DNA from 4 places in the Xanthobacter versatilis genome. Region 2 is predicted to be linked to each of the others. Evidence: predicted binding sites of a transcription regulator. Region 2 holds the regulator's gene; each other region holds the start of a gene.
The links. Region 2 encodes PhoB, which activates phosphate uptake and scavenging genes when phosphate is short. Its sites were predicted from a motif close to TGTCATNNANCTGTCAT; they were not measured.

Region 1 (7,655 bases), on a different contig from region 2:
AGGCCGAGCCGCAGCCGGACGGCAGCTACAAGGTCACCGGCAACAAGATCTTCATCTCCGCCGGCGAGCACGACATGGCGGAGAACATCATCCACCTGGTGCTGGCCCGCCTGCCGGACGCGCCCAAGGGCATCAAGGGCATCTCCCTGTTCCTGGTGCCGAAATTCCTGCCGCGCGACGATGGATCCGTGGGCCCGCGCAACGGCGTCACCTGCACCGGCATCGAGCACAAGATGGGCATCCACGGCTCATCCACCTGCCAGATGTCGTTCGACGAGGCCACCGGATGGCTGGTGGGCGAGCCCCACAAGGGCATGCGCGCCATGTTCTCCATGATGAATTCCGAGCGCCTGTCGGTGGGCACGCAGGGCCTCGGCCTCGGCGAGGCCGCCTATCAGGCCGCCGTGGCCTACGCCAAGGAGCGCCTGCAGGGCCGTTCGCTCTCCGGCGCCAAGCATCCCGACAAGCCGGCCGATCCCATCATCGTGCACCCGGACGTGCGCCGCACCCTGATGACCATGCGCGCCTATAACGAAGGCTGCCGGGCCCTCGCCGGGTGGGTGGCCCGCGCGCTCGACCTCATGGAGCACGCGCAGGACCCGCAGGAGCGCCAGCGGGCGGAGGACTTCACCGCCCTCATGACCCCCATCGTGAAGGCGCTGTTCACGGACCTCGGCTTCGAGGCCACCTCCATGGGCATGCAGGTCTATGGCGGGCACGGCTACATCCGCGACCACGGCATGGAGCAATATGTGCGCGATGCCCGCATCGCCATGATCTACGAGGGCACCAACGGGGTGCAGGCGCTCGATCTCGTGGGCCGCAAGCTGCCGGCGCACATGGGGCGCTATCTGCGCTCCTTCTTCCATCCCGTGCTGAACTACATGGACGCCAAGCTCGACGACGAGAACCTCGGCCCGCTCATCACCCCGCTCTCCAAGGCGTTCGGCGCGCTCCAGCTCGCCACCGCCCACATCGCCGAGAAGGGCCTGAAGGACCCGGAGGAGGCGGGCGCGGCGGCGACCCAGTATCTGCGCCTGTTCGGCATGGTGGCGCTGGGCTACATGTGGGTGCGCATGGCGGAAGTGGCGTTTGAGAAGCGCGTCTCCAACCCGGACGACGCCGCCTTCTACGAGGCCAAGATCGCCACCGCGCGCTTCTTCATGGAGAAGCTGCTGCCGGACGTGGCGGCGCTGTGGGGCTCCATCAAGGCCGGAAAGGCCTCCATGATGGCCCTCGACGAGGCCATGTTCTGAGGGATCATTCCCCCGGGAACCCGAGGTACCGATTCTCGACTTCCTCCCACCGCCCCGCTTCCGGGGCGGCTTTTTTTGAGGTGACACGGATGGCCGATCTTTCCTCTCTCGTCGAAGCCATGCGCGAGCGCTCCGATGCCCTGTCCGAGCTCGGCTACAAGGTGCGCTTCGATCTCACCGATACCGGCGAGGCCATCCTGCTGGATGCCACCGGCGGCTCGGTGGAGGTGGGCGAGGGCTCGGGCGAGGCGGATGCAGTGCTCAAGCTCTCCACCGACACGCTGGACAAGCTGATCACCGGCCGCATGGGCCCGCTGATGGCGTTTTCCACCGGCCGGCTGAAGGTGCAAGGCTCCCAGGGCGTCGCCCTCAAGCTCGCCGGCCTGCTCGACAAGGACTGAGCCCGGCAGGTTTCCTCAGCGGATGGCAGGGGGCGGGGCCTGTCCCGTCCCCTGCCCCGCCGCCTGCAGGCCACCGGCGGCGGCGCGCAGAATTCCGGCGAGGTTGATGAAGCCGGCGGCGATGCGCGAACCCTCGACGCTCAAATGGTTGGGGTCGCGATAGATCAGCGTGCCGTCCACCATGGCGGGACAGGTCTCCTTGCCGCAGAAGCGGTCGGAGAGCAGCACCGTGGTCACCAGCGGATTGCCTTTGGCGAGATCCACCAGCGCCTGGTTGGAGGCGGCAAGCCCGGCCACCGTCTTCTCCCGGTCCTGGCTCAGGCAGCGGGCGGTGTCGGCGCCGGAAAACTCGGCGCGGGTGATGCAATGGGGCGGCGAGAAGCTGAACTCCGGCACCTGCCCCACCAGCACCACCGGAATGCCGAGCTTCGTCACACCCTCCACGCTGCGCTTGAGCCCGCGGGCAAATTCGGCCCTCGCCTCCTCCGCCGAGAGATAGCGGCCATCAGCGTCGCGGAGCGCGAATCCCGGTTGCAGGCTGGTCCAGGGCGACCAGCGGCCGGCCATGACGACGAGCTTCGGCCGCTTCTCGGCGATCAGCTCCAGCACACCGCGGTTGAAGGCCGGGCACTGGCGCTCCAGCCCCTTGATGCTTTCGTGCAGGGTCACCACCCCGTCCAGCGGCGGGCAGGCCGGCAACATCACCAGGCGGATGGAGGCATCGGCCTTAACTGCGGCCTCCCCGAGCCCGTGCATGAGCGCGCTGGCATGGGAATCGCCCCACAGCAGCACGTCGAAGGGCGGCAGGGCGGCTTCCCCTGACGCACCGGCAGGCGCGGCCGCCTGCCGGCCGACCACGCATTCGGGCTTGGCCGGCATGCGCATGGGGCCGCTGAGCGGCGCGCTGCACCACGACATATAGGGGTCCTGCGCGCGGGCCAGCGCGTCGGCTTGCTGGGCGAAGGCCGACATGGGCCAGAACCGCCCGTCGCGGACGATGGCGGTGACCGCGAACGCCACCACCAGCGCCATGGCCGCGCCCCCCGCCCACACCGGCGTCCACCGGCTGGTGCCGGCCCGGTGACGCTTGCGGAACGGAGCTTCCACATAGAACAGGGAGAGCGTGGCAAGGCCCACGCTCACGGCCGCGATCAGCAGCCCCTCGGTGGGCGACAGGCGCCGCTCAAGGTAATAGCCGACCAGCACCAGCAGCGGCCAGTGCCACAGGTACAGCGAATAGGAGATGCGCCCGAAGAACACCGGCACCGGGGAAGCCAGCATCCGCTGCACGACGCCCGTCGCGCCGCAGGCCCCGCCATGGAGGATCAGCGCCGCCCCAAGGCACGGCGCCAGCGCCGCAAGGCCGGGAAAGCGAGTGTGCCGGTCATAGAAGGCGATGGCGCAAACGATCAGCGCGAGGCCCGCCAGCGACAGGAGGGCCCCCTTGCGCGGCGTCACCAAGGGCACCAGCCCCAGCGCCAGCGCGGAGCCGATCAGCAATTCCCACGCCCGCGTGGGCAGGGAAAAGAAGCTCTCGATGGGATTGCGCGACAGCCGGATCTCGGCATGGGCCAGCGACACCACGATGAGCACGAGGATGATGGGCCGCAACAGGTTGGGCCGCACCCAGCGGATCAGCGCGAACAGGATCAGCGGGAAGAAGATGTAGAACTGCTCCTCCACCGCCAGCGACCAGGTATGGAGCAGCGGGTTGAGGTCGGCCTCAGGTTGGAAATAATTGAGATTCTTCGAGAAATAGATGTTCGAGAAGAACAGGGTGGTGGCCCTGAGGCTGCGCGCATAGAGCAGCAGGTCGGACGGCACCATGATGAAGACGGCGGCCAGCGTGGTGGCGACGAGCACCACGAACAGGGCCGGGAAGATGCGGCGGATGCGCCGGTCGTAGAAATCGAGCAGGCTGAAGCGGCCGGCCTTGATGTCCCGGAACAGGATGGCCGTAATGAGGTACCCCGATATCACGAAGAAGATATCGACGCCCACATAGCCGCCCGGGAAGGCCGACAGGTGGATGTGGAACAACACGACGGGCACGATCGCAAGCGCCCGCAGGCCGTCCACGTCGGCCCGGTAAGCCAAACCCATTCTTTACCGCCCTGATCCGTTTCCACGTCTCACCGCTGACGTTCCATAGCCCAGCGGGTCGGAGCCGGCAAATGGGGGGCATTCACACCCCGTCGCCGTCCGGCTGGACCGGACGCCCCATGGCGCGACCGGGACAAGACGTTGGAGGCCCGGGACGCGCAAAGATGGGCCGTCCGGTCCAGCCGGAGGGCGACGGGACGGAGACGTGCCTGCCCGCCCTATTGAGCGCTGGCGCCCGGACGAACCGCCCCCGCCAGGGCCGCCGTCAGGATGCGGCGCAGCCGGTCGTCGACGCTGAACACCCGCGCGCCGGTGGCCGAGAGGTGGTCGCCGTCCACGTAGAAGAAGGCATCGCCCTTGCTGGCCCGGCAGCGGTCCTGGTCGCAGAACACGTCGGACAACAGGAACACGTCCGTGCCCGGGTGCCGTGCCGCCGCCCGCGCCAGCAGGGCGTTGCCGTCGGCGAGGTAGAAGAAGGCATCGGCCCGCGACTGGGACAGGCAGGCGTTCGAATCGCCGCCGTAGAACTCCTTCCACGCGAAGCAGTGGTTGGGGGCATAGCGATATTCCGGCGCCTGCCCCACCAGCAGCACCCGCGCGCCCAGGGCCGTGACCGCCTCGATGGTGGTGTCCAGCCCCTCCAGCAGCGACTTGAAGAGCTGGTCCACCTCCGGCGGCTCGCCGCCACGGCCACGCATGAGGGCGGCATTCAGCGCCGGCCCGCGCGTGACCAGGGACCAGCGGGCCACCAGAATCACCAGCTTGGGCCTCACCTGCCGGATCTCCGCCAGCACCGCCTCGTTGAAGGCGTTGCAGGCCCCCGGCGGGCCGATGCCCCTCGACCGCGCGGCGCTGAGCAGCGGCGGGCAGCCCGGCATGGTCGCCATGCGCGTGGTCAGGCCCAGGCGCTCCAACTCCTCGGCAAAGCCGATGAAGGCGGCGCCGGAATGGGAATCGCCCCACACCACCGCGTCGTAGCGGCCCTCGGCGGCCTTGGAGCCGCGGGCGCAGTCGGCGATGGCGGTCAGGTTACGGGGGCGCCAGCCTTCGGGCATGTTGTTGCAGTTCTTCTGGGACCGGCTCTGGTCGTCGGCCGCCGCCTCTGCCGCCGCGCCGCGCTGGGAGATGGGCCAGAAGCCCCGTCCCGCCTGCGCGATGCCGGCGGAAACCCCCACCGCCACCAGGATGGCGGCAGCGCCCGCGCCGAAGCGCGCCAGCCGGCTGCCGCCCAGCGCCTGCGGCCGGCGCAGGGGCGTCTCCACATATTTCAGCGACAGGGCCGACAGCAGCACCGCGAACAGCACCACGCCGCCGGCCTCGAAATAGGTGAGGGCCCGCCCCTTCCACACCACCCCGAGCACCAGCAGTGGCCAGTGCCACAGATAGAGCGAATAGGAGATGCGGCCCATATAGACGAAGCCGGGCAGGCTCAGCACCCGCGACACCACGCCCTCCGGCGCGCAGGCCCCGGCCCAGATCACCGCCACCGCGCCGAGCACGGCGGGCAAGGCGGCAAAGCCCGGGAAGGGCGTGAGGTAGTTATAGGCGAAGACCGGCACGATGATCGCCGCCATGCCCGCCAGCGCCACCCAGGCCGCGATCTTCGGCGCCACCCGCGGCCATGCCACCAGGGCGAGGATCGATCCCGCCATCAGCTCCCAGGCCCGGCTCATAGGCATGTAGAACGACATGGAGGGCGCATCGGTCAGCGCCATCTGCGCATAGGCGAGCGAGGCCACCGCGATGACCACGATGGCGCCCACTGCCAGCATCCGCCCGCCGAGCCGCAGCAGGGCGAACAGCAGCAGCGGGAAAACGATGTAGAACTGCTCCTCCACCGCCAGCGACCACAGGTGCAGCAGCGGCGTATCGTTGGCCTTCGCCCCGAAATAATTGAGCGTCTGCTCGAAATAGATGTTGGCGTAGAACAGCGCCGAGGGCGGCAGCGATTTGGAATACAGCACCATCTGCCGCGGCAGCAGGATGTGCGCGGCGAGCAGCGTCGTCACCGCCAGCACCAGGAACAGGGCCGGGAAGATGCGCCTTATGCGGCGATCATAGAAATCCAGTAGTGAAAACGTGCCGGCCTTGATTTCCCGATAAAGGATCGAAGTAATCAGAAAACCGGAAACGACAAAGAAGACATCAACGCCGATATAGCCGCCAGTAAACGGCGGGATATGGCTGTGGTACAGAACGACACTTCCGACCGCAACCGCTCGCAAGCCGTCCACGTCGGCCCGATAAGCCAAACCCATCCGATTCCGCCCTGATCCGTGACGCGTTCACGTCCTCTCCGCCGGCCTTCCATAACCCAGCGGGTCGGAGCCGGCAAATCGGGGGGCGGCAAGATCGCCCCTCCGGTCAAGCCGGAGGGTGACGATGGTTCGAAGCGCCCGGCGCTCCGCCGCCTCTGGCGCCGGGGGCATGCCGTGCGGCAGGATGGCGGCGGTCGGGTCAAGGCGTGTCGTTGGCGCTTTGATCGCCGTCTGTCATGGAACGGTAACGCTAGGACTTCATCCATCCGGATCTGACGCGGGCCGCACGGCACCGCCGCTTTCCGTGGAGGCTCACATGGTCCATTCGTCCCGACGCGGCGTGCTCACGGCGCTCGTCGTCTCCGCCTTCGCCGCGACCCTCGCCCAGCCGGCGGCGGCGCAGAGCCAGACCCCGACCCAGATCCAGTGGTGGCATGCCATGGCCGGCCCGCTGGGGGAGAAGCTGGAAAAGCTCGCCGCCGATTTCAACGCCACCCAGGGCGAGTACAAGATCGTCCCGGTATTCAAGGGCACCTATCCCGAGGCCATGACCGGGGCCATCGCCGCCTTCCGGGCCAAGCAGCATCCAGCCATCGTGCAGGTGTTCGAGGTGGGCACCGCCACCATGATGAGCGCCAAGGGCGCCATCTATCCCACCTACAAGCTGATGGCCGACGCCGGCGAGCCGTTCGACCCCAAGGCCTATCTGCCGGCAGTCACGGGCTACTACACCGACACCGCCGGCAACATGCTGTCGTTCCCGTTCAATTCCTCCACCCCCATCCTCTATGTGAACAAGGATCTGTTCCGGAAAGCCGGCCTTGATCCGGAAACCCCGCCGAAGACCTGGCCCGAGGTGGAGGCGGCCGCGCTGAAGGTGCAGGCGGCCGGGGTGCCGTGCGGCTTCACCACCCAGTGGCCGAGCTGGGTGAATGTCGAGAACCTCTCCGCCTGGCACAATGTGCCCGTGGGCACGCTGGAAAACGGGCTGGGCGGCACCGCCACCCGCCTCACCATCGCCAACCCGCTCACCCAGAAGCACTGGGAAGCCCTCGCCCGCTGGCAGAAGACGAAGATCTACGATTATGGCGGCCGCCAGTCGAAGGCGGACCCGAAATTCTTCTCCGGCGAATGCGCCATGAGCATCGGCTCCTCGGCGGCGCGGGCCGGCATCCTCGCCAACTCGAAGTTCGAGCTGGGCTACGGCATGATGCCCTACTGGCCCGACGTTAAGGGCGCGCCGCAGAATGCCATCATCGGCGGCGCCACCTTGTGGGTGCTCACCGGCCGTCCGGCGGAGGAATACAAGGGTGTCGCCAAGTTCTTCGGCTATCTCTCGCGGCCCGAGGTGCAGGCGTGGTGGCACCAGAACACGGGCTACCTGCCCATCACGCAGGCCGCCTACGACCTCTCCCGCGCCCAGGGCTTCTACGAGAAGAACCCCGGCACCGACGTCTCCATCCGCCAGATGACGCTGAACCCACCCACGGCCAATTCCAAGGGCCTGCGCTTCGGCAATTTCCTGCAGATCCGCGACGTGATCGAGGAGGAACTGGAGGCGACGCTGGCCGGCCAGAAGACGCCGCAAGCCGCCCTCGCCGCCGCCGAAGCCCGCGGCAACGAGCAACTGCGGGCGT
Region 2 (7,655 bases):
CTACGGCATCGGCGCCACCACCTACGAGGTCTACAAGAACGTCTCGGTGCCCTACGGCAAGACGGCCATGGTGGGTGCCATCATGCTGGGCCTCGGCCGCGCCCTGGGCGAGACCATGGCGGTCACCTTCGTCATCGGCAACGCCACGCGCATGTCGGCCTCCCTGTTCGCGCCGGGCGCCACCATCGCCTCCACCATCGCCAACGAGTTCCCGGAAGCGGGGATCGGGTCCCTGAAGCTGACCTCGCTGCTGCAGCTCGGCTTCATCCTGTTCGTCATTTCATTCATCGTGCTGGCTCTGTCCCGGGCGCTCGTTCGCTCGCGGCTCGACTGATCAAGGAGCAGGCAATCATGGCCTCCCTCGCCGCGCGTCGCGCCAAGGACACCACCGTCAAGGCGATCTCGACGGGCTTTGCCGTCCTCGCCATCTTCCTCCTGGGCTGGATCCTGTGGACCTTGGTGTCCCGCGGGCTGCCCGCCCTCGGCCTCAACGTGTTCACGCAGGTCACCAAGCCGCCGGGCCAGAACGGCGGCCTTCTGAACGCCATCGTCGGCTCACTGATCCAGATCGGCATCGCCCTCATCATCGGCGGGCCCATCGGCATCTTCTGCGGCACCTTCCTCGCCGAGAACGGCAAGGGCACGAAGATCGGCTCCGCCGCCCGCTTCGTGAACGACATCCTGTTGTCGGCGCCCTCCATCCTGGTGGGCCTGTTCATCTACACCCTGCTGGTGGTGCCGTTCGGCGGCTTCTCCGGCTGGGCCGGCTCGCTGGCGCTGGCCATCCTGGTGATCCCGGTGATCGTGCGGACCACGGAGGACATGCTGAACCTCGTTCCCGTGGGCCTGCGCGAGGCCGCCTTCGCGCTGGGCGCGCCGCAGTGGAAGGTGGTCATGTTCATCACCTGGCGGGCGGCGCGGGCGGGCATCGTCACCGGCATCCTGCTCGCCATCGCCCGCGCGGCCGGCGAGACGGCGCCGCTGCTGTTCACCTCGCTCGGCAACAACGCCCTGTCGACCGACCTGTCGAAGCCCATGGCGAGCCTGCCCATCGCCATCTACCAGTTTGCCGGCAGCCCGTTCGACGACTGGGTCTCGCTCGCCTGGGCCGGGGCGCTGCTCATCACCGTGGGCGTGCTCGTGCTCAACGTGGCGTCCCGCCTGTTCCTCGCGCGGAGCCACTAGGTCGCCCTTAGGTTCCCGCGGACCCGAACCCTTCCGAATTCATCCTCCGAAGCGAGGCCAAAATGACTTCAGCCGTCGATCCCACCTTCAACCTCTCCTCCTCGGTCGCCGCGCGCCCCGATGCGCTGGCGGCCCCCGCCAAGATCAAGGTGGAGAACCTGCAGTTCTACTACGGCAGCAACCATGCGCTGCGGAACATCAACTTCCAGGTGCCGGAAAAGCGGGTGACCGCCATGATCGGCCCCTCGGGCTGCGGCAAGTCCACCCTGCTGCGCGTGTTCAACCGCATGTACGACCTCTACCCCGGCCAGCGGGCCGAGGGTGCGGTGCTGTATGACGGCGTGAACATCGTCGGCAAGGAGCTGGATTCCACCATCGTGCGCACCCGCATCGGCATGGTGTTCCAGAAGCCGACCCCGTTCCCCATGTCCATCTATGACAACATCGCCTTCGGCGTGAAGCTGCACGAGAAGCTCACCAAGGCGCAGATGGACGAGCGCGTCGAGTGGTGCCTGCGCAAGGCCGCCATTTGGGACGAGACCAAGGACCGCCTGCACACCTCGGCGCTCGGCATGTCCGGTGGCCAGCAGCAGCGCCTGTGCATCGCCCGCACCATCGCGGTGCGCCCCGAGGTGATCCTGCTGGACGAGCCCACCTCGGCCCTCGACCCCATCTCCACCTCGAAGATCGAGGATCTGATCGACGAACTGAAGCAGGACTTCACGATCGTCATCGTCACGCACAATATGCAGCAGGCCGCGCGTTGCGCCGACATCACCGCCTTCTTCTATCTCGGCGAGCTGATCGAGGTGGCGCCTTCGGACGTGATCTTCACCAATCCGAAGGAGATCAAGACGCGCGACTATATCACCGGCCGCTTCGGCTGAGGGTTCAGGCAGCGTTGCGGCCAGTCCGCCGCGACGCTGCCTCCTGTTTTTGCTTTAGTGCATTTTCGTCACGCGAGCCTTTGCCCGCTTCGCCGGAAAATGCTTGAGAAGGATCATTCCGATGCCGGAGCATACCGTTTCGTCCTTCGACCAGGAGTTGAAGGAAATCGGCCGCAAGGTGGTGGAGATGGGCGGCCTCGCCGAGCGGCTGGTGGCCGATGGCGTGTCCTCGCTCATCAAGCGTGACGGCGCCCTGGCCCAGAAGGTGGTGCTGCTCGACAGCACCGTGGACCAGATGCAGCGCGAGATCGAGGATCGCGCAATCCTCGTCATCGCCAAGCGCCAGCCGGTGGCCAACGACCTGCGCGAGATCGTGTCGGCGATCCGCATCGCCAACGACCTCGAGCGCATCGGCGACTTGGCCAAGAACGTGGGCAAGCGTGTCATCGCCATCGAGGGCGAGTATCATCCGGCCAAGCTGGTGCGGGGCGTGGAGCACATCTCCGACCTGGTGCTGGAACAGCTGAAGGAAGTGCTCGACGCCTACGCCGCCCGCAACGAGGCCAAGGCGGTGGAAGTGTGGGGCCGCGACGGCGCCATCGACACCATGTACACGTCCCTGTTCCGCGAGCTCCTCACCTATATGATGGAAGACCCGCGCAACATCTCCGTGTGCACGCACCTGTTGTTCTGCGCGAAGAACATCGAGCGCATCGGCGACCACGCGACCAACGTCGCGGAGATCGTCTATTACATGGTCACGGGCCAGAACCTGCCGGAGAGCCGTCCCAAGGCGGATGCTTCCAGCGAGACCACCCTGGCCTTTCCCGGTCGTTCCGCCCAGGCCTGATGGGCTGAGCGGACGTGATGGCTGCTCCCGATCCGGATCCACCCGGGTCGGGCGGCCGAAGTAGTGAAGACAGGTGATAGACAGTGCCGGCGCATATTCTGATCGTCGAGGATGAGGAGCCCCTGACCCTCCTGCTCCGCTATAATCTGGAGTCGGAAGGCTACGGCGTGGAAAGCGTCGGCCGCGGCGACGAGGCCGAGACGCGGCTGCGCGAGAGCGTGCCCGATCTCGTCATCCTCGACTGGATGCTGCCGGGCCTGTCCGGCATCGAGCTGTGCCGGCGCCTGCGCACCCGTCCCGAGACCGAGCGCTTGCCCGTGATCATGCTCACCGCCCGCGGCGAGGAGACCGAGCGCGTGCGCGGCCTCGCCACCGGCGCCGACGATTATGTGGTGAAGCCGTTCTCGGTGCCCGAATTGCTCGCCCGCGTCCGCGCCCTGCTGCGCCGGGCCAAGCCGGAGCACGTGGCCACCCTGCTGCGGGCCGGCGACATCGAGCTCGACCGGGAGACCCACCGGGTCCACCGTGCCGGCCGCGAGGTGCATCTCGGCCCTACCGAGTTCCGCCTGCTCGAATTCCTCATGCAGAGCCCCGGCCGCGTGTTCTCCCGCGAGCAGTTGCTCGACGGGGTGTGGGGCCAGGATGTCTATATCGACGAGCGCACGGTGGACGTGCATGTGGGCCGCCTGCGCAAGGCCATCAACCGCGGCCGCCAGTCCGATCCCATCCGCACCGTCCGTGGCGCCGGCTATTCCTTCAACGAGATGTTCGCCCGCTCCCATTGAGGGACGGCGCCTTACGACGAGGGAGCGCCGTCACCCTCCGGCTTGACCGGAGGGTCCATGGAACGGCCGGGATGCTGCGGCCGGGGTTTGGACAAGCGGCGAGATGAACCCTCCGGTCAAGCCGGAGGGCGACGATGGTGAGATGAGCGGGAAGCGCCGGTCTCCCCCTGTCCCGCTTGCGGGCGAGGGCAGGGTGGGGCGAGCGGTGCCTTTGCCTGGTGCAACCGGTGAGGAGGGAGAGGGCCTGCCCCCTCCCCAACCCTCCCCCGCACGCGGGAGAGGGGGTGGCGGCGGCTCTTTCCAAACCCGGCCACGCCCCCCGGTCCATTGGTCCCAATGGCCTGCCTCGGCGCTCTCCTAACCCGAGCGTACCCCGATCAGCCCCAGCACCTGCCGCGCCGCCCGCTCGCCTGACAGCCAGGCGCCGCCCACGGTGCCCCAAAGGGTCTCGTGGGCGTGTTCGCCGGCGAACACCATGCGGCCGCCCACGGTCTCGATGAAGGCGCGGCGCATGTTGCCGTAGCCGGGCAGGGCGCAGGAGAAGGCGCCGAGCGCATAGGGCTCCTTGCTCCAGCGCGTGGCGTGCACCTTGCCCATCCGCGCCGCGGTGTCGGCGCCGAACTCCCGCGTCAGCGCCTCCTTCGCGAAGGCTGCCGCCGCCTCGGGCGCGGCGTTGGCGAGGCCGGTGGCGACGTCGCCCGCCACGTCCAGCGTATAGAGGTCGGTGCCGCCGATGCGGGCGCGCATCATATAGGCGCGCGGGCCGTCGGCTTTGAAATAGACGGTCTCGTCCGCCGCGAAGCCGGCCGGGTTGCGCGGCAGGCGGAAGGCGATGTGGTCGTAGGCGCCAAGGGTGATCTTCTCCACCGCCATGCGATAGCGCGGCTGGAGGTTGGGCAGGATGCGCAGCCTGCCGCTGGCGATCACGCTCGGCGGCACGGCGACGATGACAGAGCGCCCCTGAAGGGTGCCCTTGTTGGTCTGCACGGTGACGAGGCGGCCGGTCAGTTCCACGCTGCGGGCCACCGTCTCCAGCCGCACCGTCAGCGGCCGCGCCAGTTGGGCCACCAGCGTGCCGATGCCCTGGCGGCAGATCTCCTCCCCCTCGCGCTCCTCGGCGCGGGCGAAATCCACCGTGGAGACCTGATCGAGATCCTTGGCGCAGCCGATGGGCCCGACCACGAAGCGGGCGGTGTGTCCCCACGGTCCGAGGTCGGGCAGGGCGCGGGCAGCGGGCATGTCGCGCCCGGCATCGCCGGCGGCGCCGATGGCGCGCTCGGCGCGGCGCACCGTGGCGACGAAGGCCTCGTAGTCCGTATCGCGGGCCTCGCGCCCGTTCACATAGAGCCGGCCGCCCTCGGGGGCACGGACGATGTCGAGCCCTTCCGCCCGTCCATAGGCGGCCATGGGGCGGGCCGCCGGCATGTTGAGCCGCGCCGCACCGAGGTCGAGGGGCACGCCGAACACGGCGGTGTCGGTGACGGTGCGCCCGCCCACCCGGTTCGTCGCCTCGATGAGCACGTAGGAGCGTCCCGCCTCGGCGATGCGCCGCGCGGCGGAGATGCCGGCGGCGCCGGCGCCGATGATGATGACATCCGCCTCGCCCTGCTGGCCAAGCGCGCGGGTGACGCCCAGCGGGAGGGCGCCGAGGGCGGCGCCTCCGGCAAGGAAGGCACGGCGGGTGAGGGGGGAAAGGCGCGGATCGGTCACGGGCCGGACGCTAGCATGGCCCGCGCGCGCGGGGGAGGGGGGCCTCGGCGCCGCGCCATCGGTCCTGGCCCTCCGGCGGCGGGCCTACCCCAGCACGCCCAGTGCCTGCCTGGCCGCCCGTTCGCCGGAGAGCCAGGCCCCGCCCACCGAGCCCCACAGGGTTTCATGGGCGTGCTCGCCGGCGAAGATCATGCGGTCGGAGAAGACCTCCATGAAGGCCTGGCGCATGTGGGCGTAGCCGGGCAGGGCGCAGGTGAAGGCGCCGAGCGCCCAAGGCTCGCGGCTCCAGCGGGTGGCGTGCACCTTGCTCACCTTCGCCGCGGTGCGGGCGCCGAACTCATGGGTCAGAGCTTCCAGGAGGAAGGCGTGCGCGGCCTCCGGCGGGCTGTTGGCGAGGTCCTCGGCGACGGCGCCGGCCACTTCCAGGCTGTGGAGGCTGCCGCCGTTGATGCGGGCAAGCAGGCCGTAGGCCCGCGGCCCCTCCACCTTGAAATAGATGAGTTCATCCGCCTTCAGCCCGGCGGGGTTGCCCGGCAGATCGAAGGCGATGTGGTCGTAGGTGCCGAGCGTAACGGTCTCGACCGCAGTGCGGACGCGCTCCGGCAGGCGGGGCAGGATGCGCAGCTTGCCGGCCGCGATCACGCTGGGCGGCACGGCGATGATGACCACCCGGCCCCTGAGCGTGCCGCGATCGGTGGCAACCGACACCAGGCGCCCATCAAGGTCCACGGTCCGGGCGGCGGTGCCGAGGCGCACGCTGAGCGGTGCGGCGAGCTTGGCCACCAGGGTACCGAAGCCCTGCCGGCAGAATTCGTCCTCGTCTTTCTCCTCGGACCTTGAAAAATCAACGGTGGAGACCTGGTCCAGCTCCTTGGCGCAGGAGAACGGCCCCAGCGCGAAGCGCGCGCTCGGCGCCCAGTTGCCGAGGTTCGGCAGCACCCGGCCGGCAGCAACATCGCGCCCCGCCTCGCCGGTGGCGATGATGGCGCGTTCGCCCCGCTTCACCGCGGCGAAGAAATCCGAGCTGTCACTCTCGCCCGCCTCGGCGCCATCCATGAACAGGCGGCCGTAGTCGGGCGCGCCATAGAGGTCGAGGCCTGCCGCCCGGCCGAAGGCGGACAGGGGATGCAGGCTCGGGGTGTGGATCCAGTGGGCGCCCACATCGAATGGGACGCCGAAGATGGTGGTGTCGGTGAAGGCGCGGCCACCGACCCGGCCGGAGGCCTCGATCAGCGCATAGCTGTGCCCGCCCTCGGCGACGCGGCGGGCGGCGGCGATGCCTGCCGCCCCGGCGCCGATGATGATGACATCGGACTCCGCCCCCTGCCCCAGGGCGGCATAGGGGCCGGCGAGGGGCACCGCGGCCAGCGCGGCCCCGCGGGCGAGCAGTTTGCGGCGGTTCATCACGATGGTCCGGCCCTGTCCGTCTCGGACGTGACCATAAAGCCGGAACGGCCCCGGTTGAACCGGCCTGATGGGCGTTCCCGTCACATGATCGCGCGCGGAACGGGCGCACGGTAACGCGGAAACTCAGTTGCGCCGGTTGGCCACGAACAAGGCGGCCTCGGCCAGCACCGCGCCGCGCGCGCCGAAGGGGGCGAGGGCGGCGGACGCATCCGCCACCAGCCGGTCGAGCAGGGTGCGGGCGGCGGGCAGGCCGAGGCGGGAGACCAGGGTCGCCTTGCCGGCGGCGGCGTCCTTGCCCACCTTCTTGCCCACCTCCTCGGCGGTGCCCTCCACGTCGAGGATGTCGTCGGCGATCTGGAAGGCGGCGCCCAGCGCCCGGCCATAGGCCAGGAGCGCCGTGCGCTCGTCCGCCGTGGCGCCACCCAAAAGCGCGCCTGCCTCGACGGAAACCGCCAAAAGCGCGCCGGTCTTCATGGCCTGGAGGTCGCGGATGGCGTCTTCCGCCAGGGCGAGGGGGGTGCCGCCCGAGAAGCGGCCCTCGGCGGCGAGATCCAGCATCTGCCCGCCCACCATGCCGCCGATGCCCGAAGCGCGGGCCAGCGCCCGCACCAGTGCGATGCGCACGGCCGGATCGGGATGGGCATCCTCCCCCGCCAGAAGGTCGAAGGCGAGGGTGAGCAGGCCGTCGCCGGCGAGGATGGCGGTCGCCTCGTCAAAGGCCCGGTGCACGGTGGGCCGGCCCCGGCGCAGATCGTCGTCGTCCATGGCTGGCAGATCGTCATGGACCAGGGAATAGCAATGGATGCACTCGATGGCGGTGGCGGCCGTCAC
Region 3 (7,655 bases), on a different contig from region 2:
CAGCGTCATAAGCAGCAGAATGAGACCGGTTGCTGCTGCGTTCACGTGGAACGCCGCCTGGGGACGTGAAACCCAGTTGAACATCTGGATCGGCATCACCGTGAACGGCGAGTTGAGCCAGTTGAAATTGATGAACGGAAAGGTGTCCTGGACCGGTGAAGGCGGCAGGAAGGCGATGAAGGTGAGCGCGCCGATGGTGATGATGGGCGCGGTCTCGCCGATGGCCCGTGACATACCGACGATGGCACCCGTGAGGATGCCGGGACGCGCGGTGGGCAGGATGTAGCCGCTCACCGTCTGCCATTTGTCGGCGCCAAGCGCATAGGCGCCCTCGCGGATCTCGAGCGGGATGGAGCGCACCGCCTCGCGTGTGGCGACTATGATGATGGGCAGGATGAGAAGCGCCAGCGTGATGCCCGCAACTAGAATCGTCTGGCCCATGGCGAAGCTCTGCACGAACAGGCCGAGGGCGAGCAGCCCATAGATGATGGAGGGCACGCCCGCGAGATTGGTCACATTGATTTCGATGAGATGGGTGATCCAGTTCCGCGGCGCATATTCCTCAAGATAGAGGCCTGCTGCGACGCCGAGCGGCACCGCCAGCGCCGTCGTCACCAGCATCACCAGCGTGGTGCCGACCCAGGCGGACAGAATGCCGGCCTCCGAAGCGCGTCGGGAGGGGAAGCTCGTCAGGAAATCAAGATCAATGCGGCCAAGCCCGTCCACCATGAAGTCCACGATGAGCGACAGCAGAACGATCATGGAAATGACGAGCACGCTGAGGCCCAGGATCGCGAAATTGCGGTCGGACCGATGCGCCCGAGCGACGATTTCCGCGTCGGAGAGGCGGCGGGAGGGTTGAGCGGCGAGCGGCTTCACGGCCATCCCCTCAATAGACTTCACGGTATTTCTGGCGGAGCCAGAAGGCGAGAATGTTGAAGGCGAAAGTCATGAGGAACAGCGTCATGCCCGCCGCGAAGATGGTGAGATAAGCGATGGAGCCATGTGGCACGTCGCCGAGGCTGATCTGGACGATATAGGAGGTGATCGTGGCTGCGCCCTCCAGAGGGTTCAGGGCGAGCTTCGCCTGCTGGCCCGCAGCAATGGCCACCACCATGGTCTCGCCCACCGCCCGCGACATGCCGAGGATGTAGGCCGCCGTCACCCCGGAGAAGGCGCCGGGGATCACCACCCGCGTCGCCGTCTGGAGCCGCGTGAAGCCCAGCGCATAGGCCCCCTCCCTCAGTTCCGCAGGGACCGCGCGCATGGCGTCCTCGCTCACGGAAACGATGTAGGGCAGGATCATGATGCCCATGACGATGCCCGGCACGAGCAGGTTGAAGCCCGCCAGCCCGGGAATGAAGATCTGGAAGATGGGCGTGAGGAACAAAAGAGCGAAATAGCCGAATGCCACAGTGGGCACGCCTGCGATAAGCTCCAGAAACGGCTTGATGGTCTCGCGCACCTGTGGCCGCGCGAACTCCGACAGATAGATTGCGAGCACGGTACCGGCTGGAATCGCGACGAGCAGGGCGATGAGCGAACTCACCAAAGTACCGGATACCAGAGTCATGATGCCGAAGTGCTTGTCCTGAAACACCGGCGTCCATTGTGTGTCGGTCAGGAAGGAGATGATCGACACCTGTGCGAAGAATTTCAGGCTTTCGGACAGGAGGACGTAGACGATGCCCGCCGTGACCAGGACAGAGAGTGCGGCACTGAGAAACAGGACAACGCGCATGATGCGGTCCACCACCCGGCGTCGCGCCAGGAAGACCGGAGAAACCGTCAGGCGCAACCGGCCTGTTCTTGAGTCTGGAGACACCGGTGCGACCACGTCCAACCCTCACCTGAATGGAGGGAGGCGCCGGAGCACCTCCCTCAGGTCCCTCAAGATCACCTGTCAGTAGACGAGCTTTTCCTTGACGAGATCCTCGACGGAGACGCCGACCTTGGACCCGGTGAAGCCGGTGCCGATCTCACGCTTCTTGAAGCGCTCCTGGAACACCTTCAGGGCGGCCTCGGGCAGCGGCACATAGCCGACTTCCTTGACCAGCTCGACCGCGTGCTTCGGGTCCTGGTAGAACTCAACGAACTTCGCCACCTCCGGACGGGTTTCGGCCGCCTTCTTGTTCACGTAGATGAAGATCGGCCGCGACAGAGGCTGGTACTTGCCGGTGCGGGCGTTCTCGACCGACGGCTCCACGGCGGGCGCGGCGTCATCGACCTTGATCTTCACCGCCTTCAGCTTGCCGGTGTTCTCTTCATAGTAAGCAAGGCCGAAAAAGCCGAGGGCGTTGGGATCGCCCGCCACGCCCTGGACCAGCACGTTGTCATCCTCCGATGCGGTGAAGTCGCCGCGGCTGGAATGCTCCTTGCCGACGATGGCGGCGGTGAAATAGTCGTAAGTGCCTGAGTCGACGCCCGCGCCGTAGAGCACCAGCGGCCGATCCGGGTAGCTGTCGCGGACCTGCTTCCAGTTGGTGATCTTGCCCTGGGCCTCGGGCTCCCAGATCTTCTTCAGATCCGCAACCGTCATCTCGCTCGCCCAGGTGTTGGACGGGTGGACGATGACCGTGAGCGCATCAAGGGCGACCGGCAATTCGATATACTCGATGCCGGCTTCCTTGCAGGCCTTCTGCTCGGCGGAGGTGATGGGGCGCGAGGCGTCAGAGATGTCGATCTCTCCGCGGCAGAACTTCTTGAAGCCGCCGCCGGTACCGGAGATGCCGACCGTCACCTTGATATCCTTGTTCGCCTTCTGGAATTCCTCCGCCATGGCTTCGGTCACGGGGAATACCGTGGACGACCCGTCGACCTTGACCAGTGCCTGGGCAGCGGCGCCGTTGAAGGCCGCGCCGGTAGCGAGCAGCGCGAGGGCGCTCGCGAGAGTGATGATCTTCATGAGGATGCCGTCTCCCTGGACAGTGCCGCTAGGGCTTCTGATGCTCACCTAGCCTCACGGGCTCTAAGCATGTTATGTAACAAATTCATGACAATTTGTGTATATCGAGCGATATTCCTGAATCAACAGAGATTTTATCGAATATGACGCAACGTAGTTCTAGGCTATGGTTGGCTTTATTTCATGTAAATCATATGGACATCGTGGCAATTGTCCATGGTTGATTGCAATTTTTGAGAGGCTATCCGACTTCGATTGACGTATATTACTTATATAAAGTCCATATGAAGCGCCTATTATTCATTTCTCCTCCCGAACAAATTTGCCTCTCAACCTCGCGAGCATTCCGTCTCTACATTACATCATTTCCATTTGTATCGACATATCGATAATTTATACTATCGCTGCGATTGGCGCGACGCAAATGGCGTCACAAGAGTGACATGAAGGCCATATAGCGATCTGTCCACTCCTATCGACATAATGACTCGTATGGAGCTATCTGTTTCCAGCGATATGTCGCTAGGACCCAAGGGAGGCCAGCCGTGAATCGCATTCTTGTCTGGACAGCTGCGGCGACGCTCGCGGCCCTGTCGATGTTCGCGCCTCCGGCGCGCGCCGCGGAGGTGCGGGGTGCCGGCTCCACCTTCGCCTATCCGATCATCTGGAAATGGGCGGAGGCGTTTCGTGAGCGCACAGGCCACATCGTAGGATACCAGTCGGTGGGTTCGTCGGCCGGCGTCAACCGTATTAAGGACGGGGTGGTGGATTTCGGCGCGTCCGACAAGCCGCTGAAGCCGGAAGAACTGGAGAAATATGGCCTCGGCCAGTTCCCCATCGTGTTCGGTGGCGTCGTTCCGGTGTTCAACGTGGACGGCGTGGGGCCCGGCCAGCTCCGCTTCACCGGCGCCCTTCTCGCTGACATCTATCTCGGCAAGGTCACGACCTGGTCCGATCCCGCCATCAGGGCCCTCAATCCCGACGTCAAGCTGCCCAACGCGAAGATCGTGGTGGTGCACCGTTCCGATGGATCTGGAACCACGTTCAACTGGGTGTCCTACCTTGCCAAGGCGAGCCCGGAGTGGAAGCAGCAGGTCGGCGAAGGCAGCGCAGTCGCCTGGCCGGTGGGGTATGGCGCGCGCGGTAACGAAGGGGTCTCGACCGAGGTCAAGCGGGTCCCGAATGCCATCGGCTATGTCGAATACACCTATGTGGTGCAGGTGAAGCTGGCCTATGGCCTCGTCCAGAACCGTGCTGGCAAGTTCATCGCACCCAGCGCGGCGGCGTTCCAGGCGGCGGCGCTGAGCTTCGATTGGGCCGGCGCCAAGGACTTTTTCGTCGTCATCACCGATTCCCCCGCCGAGGATGCCTATCCTATTGCGGCGACCACCTTCGCTCTCATGTACCGCGAGCCGAAGGTGCCGGCGAACAGCCAAGCCGCCTTCGAGTTCTGGCGTTTCGCCCTGGGCGAGGGCGAGAAATTTGCGTCCGAGCTCGGCTATGTTCCCTTGCCGCCGGCTCTGGTCCAGCAGGTCAAGGACTATTGGGCCAGGACCTTCAAGGGCGGCGCCTGAGGCACTTGGGCTGACGCGTGAGCAGCATTCGAACGGTGAGACAAGATGGACGAGACGAAGCTGAATGGGGAAGACGCCACGCGGATCTTCGATGCGCTGTCCCAAGGCACGCGCTTCGAGACTTATCGTCTTCTGCTGCGCTATGTGCCCTATGGCCTTCAGGCGGGCGACATCGCCCGCCTGCTGGCGGTAGCGCACAATACCATGTCGGTGCACCTCGGCGTGCTGGAGCGTGCCGGCCTTGTCACGTCGCGGCGCGAGGGACGGTCCATCATCTATGCCGTCAGCTTGTCCACAGCGGGCCCTGTGCTGAGCCAACTGATGGCGGAGATGGGTTTTGCCGTCTCCCCCCGGTGCGGGACCGGCCCCGCGGCCTTTCCACAGCTGCGTCCTGCCGCTGGGAATGATCGCGTCTACAATGTTCTGCTGGTCTGCTCGGCCAACTCGGCACGGTCGCTGATCGCGGAGGCGTTGCTCAACCGCGAGGGGCGAGGCCGCTTCAAGGCCTACTCGGCCGGCAGTCGGCCGAAGCTCAAGCCGCACTCGATGGCTATCGATCTGCTCGACTCGCTCGGCTACGACACGACGAACCTCGCCTCCAAGAGCTGGGATGGGTTCGCCAGGCCGGATGCGCCCCAGATGGATTTCGTCATCACTACCTGCGACGCCGCAGCTGGGGAAATCTGCCCTGCCTTCCCCGGTCATCCGCTACAGGCCCATTGGGGTCTGCCCGACCCGATCCGGGTGAAGGGAACCGAAGCTGAGCAGAAGGCTGCCTTCGTTGCCACCTACCGTCGGCTCGCCGGGCGTATCTCCGCCTTCGTCAACCTGCCATTTGAGCAGCTCGATCTTGCTTCGCTCAAGGAGCGCATCGGCGAGATCGGGAAAATGGAGGGAGCGACGGACCTCACACTCTCGGGACAGGCCGCGTGAACTGTCGTCGTCCTGAAACAGACCGCGCCCACGCTCTCGCCGCAATCGGCCGCAGCTGGCGGCCTTGGGAGATCCCGCACCGTGTCCGTGTTTGAACGCTATCTCACTCTCTGGGTGTTCCTGTGCATCATCGCCGGCGTCGCGCTTGGCGCGCTGGCGCCGTCCGTGTTCCAGACCATCGGGGCGCTGGAAGTGGCGCGGGTCAACCTGCCGGTAGCCATCCTCATATGGCTGATGATCGTGCCCATGCTGGTCAAGATCGACTTTGCCGCGCTCAAGGAGGTCGGCCGGCACTGGCGCGGAATCTCGGTGACGCTGCTGGTGAACTGGGCGGTGAAGCCGTTCTCCATGGCGTTCCTCGGCTGGCTGTTCATCGGCTATCTGTTCCGACCCTACCTGCCAGCCGACCAGATCGATAGCTATATCGCCGGCCTCATCCTTCTGGCGGCGGCGCCCTGCACGGCCATGGTGTTCGTCTGGTCAAATCTCACCAAGGGTGAGCCCCACTTTACCTTGTCCCAGGTGGCGCTGAACGACGCCATCATGATCGTCGCCTTCGCGCCCGTCGTGGGGCTGTTGCTCGGGCTCTCCTCCATCACCGTGCCGTGGGACACACTCTTCCTGTCGGTGATGCTCTACATCGTCGTCCCGGTGATCGCGGCGCAGCTCCTCCGCGGGCGCATCCTGGCGACCGGTGGACAGGCCGGGCTCGATCGCCTGCTCGGCGTGCTCCAGCCGCTCTCCCTGGTGGCGCTGCTCGCCACCCTGGTGCTGCTGTTCGCCTTCCAGGGCGAGCAGATCCTCGCCCAGCCGCTGGTGATTGCGCTGCTGGCCGTGCCGATCTTGATCCAGGTCTATTTCAACTCGGGCCTTGCCTATCTCCTGAACCGGCTGTCCGGCGAAGCCCACTGCGTGGCCGGCCCCTCTGCCCTCATTGGGGCCTCCAATTTCTTCGAGCTGGCGGTGGCTGCCGCCATCAGCCTGTTCGGATTCAAGTCGGGTGCGGCTCTCGCCACCGTGGTGGGTGTGCTCATCGAGGTTCCGGTGATGCTCTCGGTGGTGTGGATCGTGAACCATACCAAGGACTGGTACGAAGCCGGCGGCGTGAGGGTGACGGACGCCGGCGACCGCACCAAAGCCTGAGATCATCGCGGCAACGCCGCACCTTTTCAAAGTTTGCGAGGATGACGGTGCCATGAGAGTAGGGATCAACGGCCTCGGCCGCATTGGACGGCTTTCGCTTCGCGCGGCCATGGGGGCGGCCTACCGCCCGGACAATGATCCGCGCGGCAACAACCGGCTCGAGATCGTTCATCTCAACGAGATCAAGGGTGGGGCGGAAGCCATCGCCCATCTCCTCGAATTCGACAGCGTACAGGGGCGCTGGCGTGCGCCCATCGCAGCCGAGGGCGCGGATAGTGTGCGCATCGGCGAGAAGAGCTTGTCTTTCTCCTCTCACGCGACGCCGGGCGATATCCCCTGGGGCGATCTCGGCGTGGACCTCGTACTGGAGTCCACCGGCAAGTTTCTCACCCCCGCCGTGCTCGAAGGTCACCTGAAGCGCGGCGCCAAGCGCGTAATCGTCGCCGCGCCGGTGAAAGACCCGTCCGTGCTGAACGTTGTGGTGGGGGTGAACGAGCAGCTCTACGACCGAGAGACGCATCCCATCGTCACCGCTGCCTCCTGCACCACCAACTGCCTCGCCCCGGTGGTGAAGGTGGTGCACGAGGCCATCGGCATCCGCCACGGCCAGATCACCACCATCCACGATCCCACCAACACCAACGTGGTGGTGGACGCGCCCCACAAGGACCTGCGCCGCGCCCGCTCGGCCATGCTCTCGCTGCAGCCTACTACCACCGGCAGCGCCACCGCCATCGCCCTCATCTATCCCGAGCTGAAGGGCAAGCTGAACGGCCATGCGGTGCGCGCCCCGGTGCTCAACGCCTCGCTCACCGACTGCGTGTTCGAGCTCAACCGCGAGACCACGGCGGACGAGGTGAACGCGTTGTTCGCCAAGGCCGCCGCGGGTGCGCTCAACGGTATCCTCGGCTTCGAGCCGCGCCCTTTGGTGTCGGCGGACTACGCCCGCGACACCCGCTCCGCAATCGTTGATGGGCCGTCCACCCTCGTCACCGACGGCACCTTGCTCAAGGTCTATGCCTGGTACGATAACGAGATGGGCTATGCCTGCCGCATGGTGGACCTTGCCTGCCACCTCGAACGCGTGGGGCTGTGAGATG
Region 4 (7,655 bases), on a different contig from region 2:
GGTGCAATTTGCTTGCCCGACAGGCAGGGGCGGGCGAAAACTTCGGATTGAAGAGACCGGATGCATCCGGCGATTCGTCGCTGTTGCATGCGTCGATGCGAGGATCGCGCCGAGGAGCACGCAATGGCACGTACCCCTTCCACCCGTCCGCCCGCCACCGGCCCGAGAACGGGCAAGGCGCCGGCGGCCGACGCCGCGCCTCCCGCATCTGTGGGACCGACCGAGCCGAAGGCCAATCCCTGGGGGCCGGCGGCGCAGGAGGAGGGCGACGGCCGCATCCTGGTGGGGCGCAGCTTCCTTGGCCGCAGCGAAGCGGCGAAAGCAGGCACCAGCGCCAAGGATGAATATCTCACCCTGCGCCTCGCCAACCGCCACGGCCTGGTGACCGGCGCCACGGGCACCGGCAAGACCGTGACGCTGCAGGTTCTGGCCGAAGGGTTTTCGCGGGCCGGGGTGCCGGTGTTCGCCGCCGACATCAAGGGCGACCTCTCCGGCGTGGCCGCCCTTGGCGAGGCCAAGGACTTCCTGGTCGAGCGGGCGCAGCAGGTGGGCCTCACCTACACCCCGGACAGCTTCCCGGTGATCTTCTGGGACCTGTTCGGCGAGCAGGGCCATCCCATCCGCGCCACCGTGTCGGAGATGGGGCCGCTGCTGCTGGCGCGCCTCATGGGCCTCAACGACACCCAGGAGGGCGTGCTCAACATCGTGTTCCGCCTCGCCGACGAGCAGGGCCTGCCGATCCTGGATCTCAAGGACCTCAGGGCCATGCTGGCCGAGGTCGCCCAGACCGCCTCCACCCTCACCACCAAGTACGGCAACGTCTCGGCGCAGAGCGTCGGGGCCATCCAGCGCCAGCTTCTGGTGCTGGAGAACCAGGGGGCGGACAAGTTCTTCGGCGAGCCGGCGCTGAACATCGCCGACCTGATGCGGGTGGATCGCTCGGGCTATGGCACCATCTCGGTGCTGGCCGCGGACAAGCTGATGGGCGCGCCGCGGCTTTATGCCTGCTTCCTGCTGTGGCTTCTGTCGGAACTCTTCGAGCGCCTGCCAGAGGTGGGCGATCCGGACAAACCGAAGCTCGTCTTCTTCTTCGACGAGGCGCATCTGTTGTTCGATGAGGCGCCCAAGGCGCTGCTGGACAAGGTGGAGCAGGTGGTTCGCCTCATTCGCTCCAAGGGGGTGGGTGTCTATTTCGTCTCCCAGAACCCGCTGGACATTCCCGAAAGCGTGCTCGCCCAGCTCGGCAACCGGGTGCAGCACGCCCTGCGCGCCTTCACTCCGCGTGACCAGAAGGCCGTGAAGGCTGCGGCCGAGACCTTCCGGCCCAATCCCGATCTCGACACCGCTCAGGTCATCATGGAGCTGGGCAAGGGCGAGGCACTGGTCTCCATGCTGGAGGGCAATGGCGTGCCCTCCATGGTGGAACGCACCCTCATCCGCCCGCCCTGCGGCCGAATCGGCCCGTTGAGCGCCGACGAGCGCGCGGCGGTGATGGCCAGGAGCCCGGTGGGGCACATCTATGACACGCCCATCGATCGCGAATCGGCGTTCGAGATGCTGCAGAAGCGAATCGAGGAGAAGGCCGCCCCGCAGGAGGCGGCGGCCTCCGACGGCGGCGGATTTCTTGGCGGGGTGCTCGACAGCGTGCTGGGCACCGGCCAGGCCGCCGGCAGGACGCCATCCGGGACGGCGCGGAGCGGCGGCCGGCCCAGCACCCGCATGACCACCACCGAGGTGGTGGTGAACCAGGTGGCGCGAACCGTGGCCACGGGTCTCGGCCGGGCCATCCTGCGCGGCATCCTCGGCTCCATCCGACGCTGACGTTCACCTAAAGGGGAACGAACGACAGTTTGTACTGATCTTGGAGCCCGAAAACGTATTCTGTTGCGTTGGCGCGGGCGGGGCGGTATAATTGCGGTATTCCAGTGGGATTGCGGGGTCTCACTGGGGAGCTGCTCAACGCGCGCGCCAGAGCCCTGTCCTTCCAGGCGGATCGCTCACAGGCGCGCCCCGACTTGGAGCGCCTCATGAAGGTGTTGCCGATCGCCCGCATTCTTCTGGTTGATTCCCATATGGAACGTCGCCTTGCGACCAAAGCTGCCCTGACCGCGCTCGGCGTCGGTTCAGTGCGCGAGGTCGCTGCGCTCGACGAAGTGACTGATCCCGCGGTTCTGGGATCGGCCGATGTGCTCGTCGTTCAGGTGGATGATCCGGAGGATGCCCCTGCCAATCCGTTCCGCTTCGGTGCCGGCATTCCTGCCGTCCTGATCGCGGAAGTCCCGGCCCAGCTTCTCGTGCGGGCCGCAAGCCGTGCTGGCTATGACGCCGCGCTCGGCGCGCCGCTCGCTCCGCGGCTGCTCTACCGACGCATCGGATCAGTGATGCAGCGCGCGCGCCGGCTGGCGCGTCCGGCTTCGTCCCCCGTCGTGCAGCCGACAGCGGATCTCGTCAGCGCTAGCTGATCGTCGTCCGGCTGATTTGTCTCTGACAGTGGTGTTCTGCCGGAGAAGGAAACGCCTGGCTTGCCGGACGAAGTCCGGCGGGTCGCCGCGCATGGTGCGTCGCGCCCGACTTAAGTGGGGTGCGTCGCGCGGGGCACGTATGTTGGCGCCCGTTTTGCGGCGCCTCTTAATTCCGCCTGTCGTGTCTTCTCCGCCGTGGCGTCTTGTCGTCACGGCGCGTTCTGCGTCATGGCTGCTTGCCAGATGCGCGTGGGAAAGCCAGCATCCGTCGCGATTGTGGGCCGGGCATGGCCCGCGCGACGGAGACCCCATATGGCGGGACGCACTGAAACACGCGAGGCAACGCGCCTTGATGCAACGCTCAAGGCAGTGGACGACGGGCTCGATGCCGCGCTCTCGCGGCTGTTCGATTTCCTGAAGATTGCCTCCATCTCCACCGATCCCGCCCACAAGGCGGCCTGCACCCAGGCTGCGGAATGGGCGGCGGGAGAGTTGCGCGCGCTCGGCTTCGCCGCCACGGTCCACCCGACTCCGGGCCATCCGGTGGTGGTCGCCCGCACCGACACAGGTGCCCCTCGGCGCGTATTGTTCTACGGCCATTACGACGTGCAGCCGGTGGACCCCCTCGACTTGTGGGAGACCCCGCCGTTCGAGCCGCGCCTCGGCGCGACGCCGGACGGCCGCAAGACCATCGTCGCCCGCGGCGCCTGCGACGACAAGGGACAGGTGCTGACCTTCCTGGAGGCTCTGCGCGCCTTCAAGTCGGTCGGGGCGGGGGCTCCGGTGGATGTCACCGTGCTGCTGGAGGGCGAGGAGGAGTGCGGCTCGCCCAACCTGCCGGCCTTCCTCGCCGCCCACGCGTCCGAGCTTTCCGCCGACCTCGCCCTGGTCTGCGACACCGGCATGTGGGACCCGAAGACCCCCTCCATCACCACGGCACTGCGCGGCATCCTTCACACCGAGCTGACCATCGTCGGCGCCGACCGGGACCTGCATTCCGGCCTGTTCGGCGGGGCGGCGCGCAACCCCATCCATGTGCTGGCAAGCCTCATCGCCGAGGCCCACGATGCCTCTGGCCGGGTCACGCTGCCGGGCTTCTACGACGACGTGCGCGAGATGCCCGCCGAGGTGCGCCAGCGCTGGGAAAGCCTCGGCCTCACCGCGGAGGCCTTCCTCAATCCGGTGGGCCTTGGGGTTGCGGCGGGCGAGAGCGACCGGCTCGTCATCGAGCAGATCCAGTCGCGGCCCACCTTCGAGGTCAACGGCATGTTCGGCGGCTATACCGGGGCCGGCACCAAGACCATCATTCCCGCGCGGGCCACTGCCAAGATCTCGTTCCGACTGGTGGCGGACCAGGACCCGGCGAAGATCCGCGCCGGCTTCGAGGCCTTCGTCGCCGCCCGCGTGCCGGCGGACTGCGAGGCTGTCTTCTCCTGGGGCGAGGGGGCGCGCGCCTTCCTGGTGCCGCCGGAGAGTCCGGACCTCTCCCGCGCCGCCGGGGCGCTGGAGGCGGAATGGGGCATCGCCCCGGTCACCGTCGGCTCGGGCGGGTCCATTCCCGTGGTGGGCCAGTTCAAGAACGTGCTGGGGGTCGATACCCTGCTTATCGGCTTCGGGCTCGATGACGACCGGGTCCACTCGCCCAACGAGAAGTACGACCTCAGTTCGTTCCACAAGGGCACCCGCAGCTGGGTGCGCATCCTCGAAGCCCTCGCCTGAGGGCGGACACAGGCGCGCGCCCTCTCGCCCCTTACGTTGCGCGCCCACTTTTGTGCGGCGCGCAATCGTGCGAGGAAGGCCGGGCCAGGTCGGTTGAACGCCGCCCCAGGATGCGCCAGACGTAGCCTCCAGACGCCCCGAGGACGCCCTATGGAACGCCCCGCGCTCAAGATGGATGCCGAAGGACTGCTTTCGGCGTGGCGATTCGACGGGCGGGGCGGCGCCACTCGATTGCCGCTTGACCGGGCGCTGGTGGAGCCGGCGCCGGACGGCGGCTTCATCTGGCTGCATTTCCGCTATCTGCCGCGCGCGCCGCAGACCTGGCTGCGGCAGCACAGCAGCCTCGATCCCTCGGTGGTCGACTCCATCGCCGAGGATGATTGCCGGCCGCGCTGCGCCATGTTCGCCGAAGGGGCGCTGCTCTCCCTGCGCGGCATCAACCTGCAGCGCAATGCCCTGCCCGAGGAACTCATCACCGTGCACCTGTGGGTGGATGCGCGGCGCGTGCTCTCGGTGCAGCACGATTTCCTCTCCGCCATCGCCGATTTCGAGGATGCGCTCGCCCGTGGCCGCTGCCCCCGCAGCCAGGGCGAGTTCGTGGCCGACCTGTCCACGCGCCTCGTGGAGCGGGTGGACGCGGTGGTGGACAAGCTCATCGACGAGGCGGACGAACTGGAGGACACGGTGCTCGCCACCCTCGCCTCCGAGATGCTGCCGAAGATTGCCATCCTGCGCCGTGTCGCCGTCAAGCTGCGCCGCCACATCGCCCCCCAGCGCGAGGCGCTCAACCATTTTGCCCTCGAGGACGATCCCTGGATGGGGCCGAAGGACAGGAACCGCCTGCGCGACGCCGCCGACCGGGTGGCGCGATTCGCCGAAGAGCTGGACAGCGTGCGCGAGCGCGCCGGCATCATCCGCGAGCAGATGGTGGACACCCGGGCCGAGCAGATGAACAAGTCCATGCTCGTGCTGGCCGTGGTGACGGTGGTGTTCGCCCCCATGACGCTCATTTCCGGCATGTTCGGCATGAATGTGGGCGGCATTCCCGGCAATACCGATCCCGAGGCGTTCTGGGCGCTGGCCGTCGCCATGCTGGTGCTGGGCTTCGTGCTGCTGTGGCTGTTCCGCAAGCTGAAGTGGATCTGAGGCCAGCGGGCTGGCGAGGGCGACTCACCCGCCCTTGGTGAAGTCCTGCGGTAGCTGAGCGAAGCCTTCCCGGCGCCGGTCACAGACCGTGACTGAGCGCATCGGTGGGGATGTCCGAACGTAACGGAAGTGTCGTCGGCCTGTCGCGGGGCCGTCAACGCTTGCGCGGCAGGTGGAGGGCGCATCGGACCCTTGGGAGGTTTTCCCCATGCGCACCTTGAAATCGTTTACCCTTGTGCTGCTCGCTGGCGTTGCCCTCGCGACGCCCGTCCTCGCCCAGGATAAGGCTGGATCTGACAAGGCGGCTTCCGCCCCCTCGGAAGGATCGGCCTATCCGGCGATCCTGGTGGGACAGGCGGTGCTGCCGGCCGCCAGCTTCGTGGCCGCGCCGGCGGACGCGCCGGCCGATCTGAAGACCTCCGGCAAGTTCACCAACGCCGACCGCAAGCGCATCGACCAGGTGGGCAGCGTGAAGGGCGTCAGCGTCCTCTCCGACAAGTCCGCCCCGCGCGAGACCGGCCTGTCGCTGCCGTTCGAGGGCCAGCCGGTGCAGGGCTTCTCCGGCATCGTCTCGGAAGGTGACGGCCGGTTCTGGGTGCTCACCGACAACGGCTTCGGCTCCAAGGCCAATTCGCCCGACGCCATGCTGATGGCCCATCGCCTGACGATGGATTTCAAGGACGGCAAGATCGAGCGCCTCGCCACCGTCTTCCTGCACGATCCGGATAAGAAGGTGCCCTATCCCATCGTCATGGAGGGCACCGAGAAGCGCTATCTCACCGGCGCCGACTTCGACCTCGAATCGATCCAGGTGGTGGGCGACAGCATCTGGTTCGGCGAGGAGTTTGGACCCTTCCTGATCGAGACCGACCTCACCGGCAAGGTGAAAGCCGTGTTCGAGACCAAGGTGGACGGCAAGCCGGCGCGCTCGCCCGATCATCCGGCGGTCAGCACCCCTTCGGCGCCGGACGCCAAGGCGGCGTTCAACGTCTATCGCTCCAAGGGCTTCGAGGGCATGGCCCTGTCCCCTGATAAGACCAAGCTGTACGCGCTGCTGGAAGGCCCGTTGTTCGATGCGGCCGCCGGCGGCAAGGAGAAGGTGGGTGACAGCGAGGTGCTGCGCATCGTCGAGTTCGACATCGCCAAGCGCGACTGGACCGGCCGGTCCTGGAAATATCCGCTGGCGGTGGCCGGCAACGCCATCGGCGACTTCAACATGATCGACGACACCCACGGCCTCATCATCGAGCGCGACAGCCTGGAGGGCTCGCGCTTCAAGGCCTGCGCCGAGGGCAAGGTGGAGCCGACCTGCTTCGACAAGCCGGCCAAGTTCAAGCGCGTCTACAAGGTGGAGTTCTCGCCCGAGACTGCGGGCCAGCTGGTGCGCAAGGTGGGCTATATCGACCTGCTCGCCATCAAGGACCCCAATGGCAAGGCGCGGCAGGGCGGCACCGAGGGCGTGCTCGACATGCCCTTCTTCACCATCGAGAACGTGGTGATGGTGAGCCCCACCGAGATCGTGGTGGGCAACGACAACAACCTGCCGTACTCCGCCGGCCGCTTCCCGCAGAAGAACGACGACAACGAGTTCGTCCTGCTCTCCGTGCCGGAGCTGCTGAAGGCGAACTGAGCGTCAGGCGGACAAGCTGGACGACGGTGCAAACGAAAAGGCCGGGCACGCAGGTGCCCGGCCTTCATCATTGGGGACCTGTGGGGCCTACTGCCCGGCGGCGAACACGCTGGGGAAGGGCCGGCCGCGCACGTCATAGACGGTGGCGTAGGTGACGCCTTCGCGCTCGATCTTGACCAGCTGTGGCGCCTTCACGTCGGCGCAGTAGAACTCGCCGAGGCGCAGATAGAAGTCCGCGCTGCTGCTGTCGTAGGTGGTTTCATAGCGCGGGCCGAGCTCGGCGGCGGCGGCGAAGTAGGGTCCGCAGACCGCAACCCGCAGCTTGCGGCCCTGAGGCAGGGACCGGCGGTGCTGCTCCACATATTCGTCAAGCTCTTCCGTGGCCTGCTTGAAGGCGAGGCCCCAGTAGTCGAGCATGAACTTGCTGTCGGCGCCCTGAATGCCACCCGCCATATGGTTGTAGTAGGTGTATTCATAAGGGTGCAGGTTGCGGAACGCCGCCGCCGGCATGGCGAGGCCCACCAGGAAGGCGGCCGCCACGGCGCCCTGGGCGAGGCGCGGCAGGCGCTGCGCCTTTTCCCACAGCCAGGAGGCTGCGACGCCGCCGAGCAGGGCCAGGGCCGGCGTCACGAACACGAAGTGCCGGATGCCGTTATAGACCACCGGCCGGGCCGTCACCGTGAGCAGCACCGGGAAGA

Region 1: ugpB (sn-glycerol-3-phosphate ABC transporter substrate-binding protein UgpB) is a predicted target of PhoB. The motif match lies at 6,251-6,267, and genes of this name have one in related genera.
Region 3: V5F66_RS13245 (PstS family phosphate ABC transporter substrate-binding protein) is a predicted target of PhoB. The motif match lies at 2,982-2,998, and genes of this name have one in related genera.
Region 4: V5F66_RS09520 (esterase-like activity of phytase family protein) is a predicted target of PhoB. The motif match lies at 5,458-5,474, and genes of this name have one in related genera.

Annotation. Positions count from the first base shown of each region.
Region 1 covers NZ_JBAFVB010000002.1:105,877-113,531, reverse strand. The annotation lists gene V5F66_RS04205 (acyl-CoA dehydrogenase C-terminal domain-containing protein) at 1-1,256, shown strand, start outside; gene V5F66_RS04200 (SCP2 sterol-binding domain-containing protein) at 1,346-1,657, shown strand; gene V5F66_RS04195 (acyltransferase family protein) at 1,673-3,760, opposite strand; gene V5F66_RS04190 (acyltransferase family protein) at 3,979-6,018, opposite strand; gene ugpB (sn-glycerol-3-phosphate ABC transporter substrate-binding protein UgpB) at 6,335-7,655, shown strand, end outside.
Region 2 covers NZ_JBAFVB010000015.1:62,684-70,338, forward strand. The annotation lists gene pstC (phosphate ABC transporter permease subunit PstC) at 1-334, shown strand, start outside; gene pstA (phosphate ABC transporter permease PstA) at 352-1,185, shown strand; gene pstB (phosphate ABC transporter ATP-binding protein PstB) at 1,248-2,072, shown strand; gene phoU (phosphate signaling complex protein PhoU) at 2,194-2,922, shown strand; gene phoB (phosphate regulon transcriptional regulator PhoB) at 3,006-3,707, shown strand; gene V5F66_RS21230 (flavin monoamine oxidase family protein) at 4,065-5,417, opposite strand; gene V5F66_RS21235 (flavin monoamine oxidase family protein) at 5,502-6,821, opposite strand; gene V5F66_RS21240 (polyprenyl synthetase family protein) at 6,948-7,655, opposite strand, start outside.
Region 3 covers NZ_JBAFVB010000006.1:60,128-67,782, reverse strand. The annotation lists gene pstA (phosphate ABC transporter permease PstA) at 1-885, opposite strand, end outside; gene pstC (phosphate ABC transporter permease subunit PstC) at 890-1,741, opposite strand; gene V5F66_RS13245 (PstS family phosphate ABC transporter substrate-binding protein) at 1,904-2,905, opposite strand; gene pstS (phosphate ABC transporter substrate-binding protein PstS) at 3,451-4,479, shown strand; gene V5F66_RS13235 (arsenate reductase/protein-tyrosine-phosphatase family protein) at 4,525-5,412, shown strand; gene arsB (ACR3 family arsenite efflux transporter) at 5,494-6,555, shown strand; gene V5F66_RS13225 (ArsJ-associated glyceraldehyde-3-phosphate dehydrogenase) at 6,608-7,651, shown strand; gene arsJ (organoarsenical effux MFS transporter ArsJ) at 7,653-7,655, shown strand, end outside.
Region 4 covers NZ_JBAFVB010000003.1:433,938-441,592, forward strand. The annotation lists gene V5F66_RS09500 (helicase HerA-like C-terminal domain-containing protein) at 124-1,821, shown strand; gene V5F66_RS09505 (ANTAR domain-containing protein) at 2,028-2,462, shown strand; gene V5F66_RS09510 (M20/M25/M40 family metallo-hydrolase) at 2,775-4,181, shown strand; gene V5F66_RS09515 (zinc transporter ZntB) at 4,332-5,327, shown strand; gene V5F66_RS09520 (esterase-like activity of phytase family protein) at 5,536-6,957, shown strand; gene V5F66_RS09525 (glycosyltransferase family 39 protein) at 7,045-7,655, opposite strand, start outside.